2 regions of the Psychrobacillus sp. NPDC096389 genome follow, and region 1 is predicted to be linked to the other one. Evidence: riboswitches for the same ligand, from Rfam matches in the RefSeq annotation. Region 1 holds a riboswitch; the other holds the start of a gene.
The links. A riboswitch is a leader RNA that binds a small molecule or an ion and turns the genes downstream of it on or off. The one in region 1 is predicted to bind cobalamin.
Positions count from the first base shown of each region.

Region 2: it holds a riboswitch for cobalamin, as region 1 does, so the genes downstream of both, ACIQ38_RS15660 (ribonucleoside-diphosphate reductase subunit alpha) here and metE (5-methyltetrahydropteroyltriglutamate--homocysteine S-methyltransferase) in region 1, are expected to answer to the same signal.

Region 1 covers NZ_JBIWFB010000008.1:161,635-164,834, reverse strand. The annotation lists gene metE (5-methyltetrahydropteroyltriglutamate--homocysteine S-methyltransferase) at 1-1,940, opposite strand, end outside; cobalamin riboswitch at 2,170-2,349, opposite strand; SAM riboswitch class I at 2,432-2,538, opposite strand; gene ACIQ38_RS18085 (3-ketoacyl-ACP reductase) at 2,631-3,200, opposite strand, start outside.
Region 2 covers NZ_JBIWFB010000006.1:146,267-149,466, reverse strand. The annotation lists gene ACIQ38_RS15660 (ribonucleoside-diphosphate reductase subunit alpha) at 1-1,336, opposite strand, end outside; cobalamin riboswitch at 1,534-1,711, opposite strand; gene ACIQ38_RS15655 (undecaprenyl-diphosphate phosphatase) at 1,862-2,689, opposite strand; gene ACIQ38_RS15650 (DedA family protein) at 2,699-3,200, opposite strand, start outside.

The sequences.
Region 1 (3,200 bases):
TCTGAATAACACATATGTGTATGGATTTGCGTATCATTTTTTACTGAAGCAGTTGCCAGTTTAAATGCATATACGGCTGCATTTAAATAGTCGTCCCTTTTTTCAGGGTTTAATGGCAATCCTTCTCTTAATGCAGGTTCATCTACTTGAATCATGCCGATTCCATTCTTTTCAAGCTCCTCGATTTCCTGACGAAGTGCATATGCAATTTGGTTTAACACATCAAAACGAGGGATATCGTCACGTACAAATGACCAGTTCAAAATCGTTACAGGTCCTGTCAACATTCCTTTTACTGGCTTCGTCGTTAACGATTGGGCATAAACACTTTCCCTCACTGTAATTGGTTCACTGAACGCAACATCCCCCAAAATAAGTGGAGGTTTAACACAGCGCGAACCGTATGATTGAACCCAGCCAAATTGTGACACCGCAAAACCACCAAATTTTTCACCGAAGTATTCTACCATATCTGTTCTCTCAAATTCACCATGAACTAAAACGTCAATGCCAATTTCCTCTTGAATTTTAATCCATTTTTCAATCTGTTCATTAACAAATCGCTCATATGCTTGATCCGTTATTTCCCCTTTTCGCCATTTCGATCTAGTTTGTCTTACTTCAGGGGTTTGCGGCAAACTCCCGATTGTCGTTGTTGGGAGAAGAGGTAAGTTAAATCGTTGCTGTTGCTTTTTAATACGTTCAGCAAATGGTAATGCACGGTTCACATCTTGTTCTGTTAGTTTTTCAATACTTCCCTTCACTTTTGCGTTTTGTCTGTACTTGGAGTTATTTAAAATAGAAAGGGCATTTTTACTTTCTTCAAGTTCTGCTTCAATCACCTCAGTTCCTTCATGTACTCCTTTACTTAGCAGAACAATTTCAACAAGCTTTTCATCAGCGAATGCTAGCCCGCCTTTTATGATTGAATCTAGTCGCTCTTCTGATTTCGTACTGACCGGTACATGTAAAAGAGATGCAGAAGGTTGAACAATAAGCCGATCTTTTTCAACATATGCTTGAATTTCGTTTAGAAGTGCCACTTTTTTATCCAATTCTGCGCGCCATACATTTCGTCCATCAATGACACCTGCAAAAAGGATTTTGTCTTTAGGGAATCCATATTTCCGTAGCTGTTCAAGCGAATCTCCGTGCACAAAGTCCAGACCTAGTCCTTTCACTGGCAACTCAGCAACCGCTTCATAATCAGCAGCTTTTTCAAAATACGTTTGCAGGATAATATTGAGTCCTGGAACTGCCTCATGAATTGCAGTATAAACTTGTTTCACTTGCCCTATTTCTTCGCTAGACAATTTACTAGTCAAAATTGGCTCGTCAAGTTGCACCCACTTTGCTCCTGCCTCCGCAAGTTCTTTTAACACTTGAATATACAGTGGTGTAAGCTGTTGTAATAAAGAAGTGAAATTTTCTGTCCTTGCCAGTTTAATATAAGTAACTGGTCCCAAAATAACAGGTTTTCCATTAATACCTAGCTTCTCTTTTGCTTCTTTATAAAAAGTAAGTGGACGATTCTCTACTAATTGCGGTGTTACACCTTCAAGTTCTGGTACGATATAATGATAATTCGTATTGAACCATTTCGTCATTTCCGATGCTACTGCATCTTTATTTCCACGGGCAATTGCAAAATAAGTCTCCAAAGACACTTTTCCACCTGTATATGTAAAGCGCTTTGGAACAACTCCAAACATAACTGATGTATCGAGCACATGGTCATATAGTGAAAAGTCTCCTACCGGAATAAGATCGATTCCTAATTCTTTCTGTTTACGCAAATTCGCAAGACGTATTGCATCCGTCGTTGTTAACAGTTCCGCTTCTGAAATCTTACCGTTCCAAAAACTTTCTAACGCTCTTTTCCATTCACGCTTTTCACCAATTCTTGGATATCCAATATTTGAACTTTGTACGTTTACCATGCATATTCTCCCCTTTTAGTTTATGTTTTTAAATATGTAAACCTGTGAATCTCACTTTTTCAATCACCCCCTTTCCAGTTGGTAATGTAATGTAAACAAAAAAAGCGATGTCCCAGCCATCTTCGGCTGAGCCATCGCTCAAAATAAAAAGTAGGAAACAACAAGACTAATCCACCGATACGATGAAAATAGCCCCTCGCCCCCACCTCTCAACCCCCGAAGAAAGTGTTGCTTCATACGATAAAAGGCAGGTATACTGGCTCGTGTTTCATCCTTCTGCTGACCTTCCCACGATTGCTCGCAGTGGCTGTTTCAACAGTCGTCCACACTTACAGTTGCGGGGACAGCTTCGGTATTTCACCGAATTCCCTTTTAAACCGTAACGGTACCAATTTATCGTTAACATTTTATATACTGTGATTGTAAAGACAAAAAAGAGTCTGCTCCTGATAATTATTAAAGGAGCAGACTCTTCGTATGAATAAGTCTTTTCCTCATCTATCAAGTCTTTAATCGACTTGCTGGAATTAGCACCGTGCCATAACAGGCGGTTGCTGAGGTGTCATCGGGCCAGTCCCTAAACCTCTCTAGATAAGAAAAACTATTAAATTTTATTGTTGCTTACAACTCTACTTCATTATCTAATAATTTGCAATACTTTTTTCGAAAAGGATTTTTCCCTATTCGTATTTATGGATTAGTTGACCATAATCCAGCTGATTTAAGTAGGATTCTTGGATTCATTTTAAGCTGAGCGACCATAAAGTCTGCAAGATCTTCTGGCTGCATAACTTTTTCTGGATTGCCGTCTGTTAAGTTTAATTCGACCGCCATATCTGTTGCTACTGTACTTGGCGTTAATGTAACGACACGGACATTATGCTTTCTAACTTCTAGCATCAAGGATTCGCTCAAAGCAATTACTGCTGCTTTTGATGCACTATAAGCACTTGTTACTGGTGCTCCTTTTTGACCTGCTGTGGAGGAAATATTAATAATATCCCCTGTCTGTCTTTCAATCATTTCAGGTAATACAGCTCGCGTTACGTAATAAGTCCCCATGACATTTACTTGAATAATTTTTGCCCATTCTTCTGGATCTAGTTCAAGGAAATTACCAAATTTACTAATACCCGCACTGTTTACTAATATGTCGATAGAGCCAAGATCAGCTTTAATCTTGTCTACTGCTTCGTTTACAGATTCCATATCGGCAACGTCTGCAGTTGCGATGGAAACCTTCACTCCGAAATCTTTTAG
Region 2 (3,200 bases), on a different contig from region 1:
TTTGGTTTTGGAAAATCTCCGTACATAAATTACTGCTATACACCATACCTGCATGCTTGTTCGGATTGCTTCGATTCACTTCATCACGATAAAACATGAACGGTACACCGGTTTCTAGTTGAGAGCGCATAATACGTTTCATCAAGTCGATTGCAGGAACCGTTTCACGAGATAGACGACTGTCATTCACGCATTCCTCGTACTTTTGGCGGAATGAACCTTCCCCGCGTTTTTCATCATAGAAGTCTTCCAATGAATAACCTTTTAACTGACGTACTTCATGTGGGTCAAATAAATGCCATTCTTCCCGTGCATCTACCTTTTCCATAAATAAATCCGGTAAGCAAACACCTGTGAAAATATCGTGCGCACGAAGACGGTCATCTCCATTGTTTAAACGTAAATCTAAAAATGTGAAAATATCTTTATGCCAAACATCTAAGTAAACAGCAACCGCTCCTTGACGCTGACCAAGCTGATCTACACTCACTGCTGTGTTATTTAATTGTTTAATCCAAGGAAGTACACCACTGGATGCCCCTACAAATCCTCGAATCGAAGAACCACGGCTACGTACTTTCCCCATATACACACCAATCCCACCACCGAATTTGGACAGTGTTGCCACATCTGTGTTGCTGTCATATATTCCTTGCAAACTGTCGTCTACTGTGTCGATGAAGCAACTAGAAAGTTGTCCGTGCGGCTTTCCTGCATTTGAAAGTGTTGGGGTTGCTACAGTCATATACAAATTGCTCATTGCCCAATATGATTCTTGTATTTTCGCAAGACGAGATTCTTGCTCATCTTTCATTAATGTCATTGCAATCATCATCCAACGCTCTTGCGGAAGTTCCACGATGGAATTATCGAAGTCTTTTGCGACATAGCGATCTAGCAATGTTTTTAAGCCAATATAAGTGAATAAATTATCGCGGTTTGGAACAATTATTTCGGCTAATTGTTGTAGTTCTTCGGGTGAATAAGCTTCTGTAATGCGTTTGTCATAAAGTCCCTTAGAAACTAGCAATTGTACATTGCTTGCAAACTTACTGTAAACTCTATCTGCTGAAGTGCCTCTTATTTGAGCTACCTTTTCATATACGTCTGCTAAATGAATGCGGGCTGCAACAAATGTCCAGTATGGCTCTTGTTCGTCTAGAAAGCTTAGTGCTTCTAGCGACATCGATTTCGCCCATGCAGATGTCGTTCCTTCTGGATGTTTTGCTATCCATTTCTCATGTACTTTCACTAATGGAGCAATGTTCGTTTCTCCAAATTCATTTATTAGTTGGTGTAATAGTTCTTGTTTTGTAGTGTTTGATATCGTTGTCATATAAATTCCTCCTTAGTTATTTGGTCAATGAGTAGATATGTAGTCGTCAAATTTTGGAGACACAAAAAAGCGATGTCTCAAGCCTCTTCGGCTGAGTCATCGCTCAAAATTTAAAAGTAGGAAACAATAGAACCAATTCTTTAAAATGATTAAAAAGGTCCTTCGCCTCCACCTCTCAACCCCCGAAGAAAGTGTTGCTTCATACGATAAAAAAGGCAGGTCTACTGGCTCGTGTTTCATCCTTCTGCTGTCCTTCCCACGATCGCTCGCAGTGGTTAATTCAACAGTTGTCGACACTTACAGTTGCGGGGACAGCTTCGGTATTGCACCGAATTCCCTTTTAAACCATAAAGGTACCTAATTATCGTCAAAATACTATATGTTGTGTTTTATTTTCTAATATAGCCTAACATATTGTGTTTAGACTTGTACAGTGGAAAGAATCAATTGCATCCAAAGAATCATTTTAACAGTTATTTGACCAAATAAAAAGATGGACATCCGTAAAATGTCCACCTCTTTTCATTACATAAAAACGATAATTGCTAACACTGCCGCTAACACCAAACGGTATATAGCAAATGGCATTAATTTAATTCGCGAAATTAATTTTAAGAAAAATTTGATCGAAATTAAAGCAAATACAAATGCACTAATAAAACCTACTGCATAAAAGCCCATATCATTCATATTAATATGTTCCCAATTCTTCATAACAGACACTAAACTTGCCCCGGCCATAATTGGCACAGCCATGATGAAAGTAAAATCTGCTGCGGTTTTATGGCTCATTCCGAACAATACACCACCAGAAATCGTTGCACCTGAACGAGAGAATCCTGGCCATAATGATAGACATTGAACCAATCCCACTTTAAATGCTTGGGCATATGTAATTTGGTCCAAACTAACGATTTTCGGTTTTTTCGGTCCAAACTTATCCGCAACAATCATTAAAATAGACCCAGCTATAAGGCTAAAAATAACTGTCTTTACACCAAACAAATTATCATCAATAAAATCTTTAAGTGCGAATCCTAAAATAACAGCAGGGAGCATTCCAACAATTACATGTAATAAATTGAACTGTTTACTCGATTGCTCGCTATCTATTTTATACAATCCTACTAAACTAAATAATCGTTTCCACATAACTACGACTACCGCTAAAATCGATCCCAATTGTACAACGATCTTAAATGTATTTGCTGAATACATACCTAAAAACTCTTCTGTTTTTAGCCACATGTCATCCACAATAATCATATGACCTGTAGATGAAACAGGTGCAAACTCTGTCATACCTTCAACAAACCCTAATATTAATGCTCTTAATAATTCTAGAAATTCCATAAGATCTCCTTAGTCACGTTTTTTAAAATACCAAACAATAAATGCGATACCTACAACTGCTAAAATTGCATACACAATATTAGAGTAAATATCCATATACCCAACAATTTCATCCCAATTCTCCCCGACAGCTGCTCCAACTGAAACTAAAACCGTATTCCATATAAGTGTTCCTAGCGTCGTGAACAATAGAAACAGGCTAAACTTCATATTCGACATACCAGCGGGAATTGATATCAAACTTCTAACAAGCGGAACTAATCTTCCGAAAAATACCGCCCACACTCCGTATTTGTCGAACCAAGCATCTGCCTTATGAATATCTTTAATCGTTAGTCGTAAAATCTTCCCATACTTCTGCACTATTTTCTCTAAGCGCTCTACATCTAACAGTGTACCGATCCAATATAAAATAGCTGCTCCAATAACCGAACCAGCAGTCGACGCAACAATTATGCCAAACTTGGTCATCAATGTTGTTGTCGTCATAAATCCTCCAAGCGTTAAAATT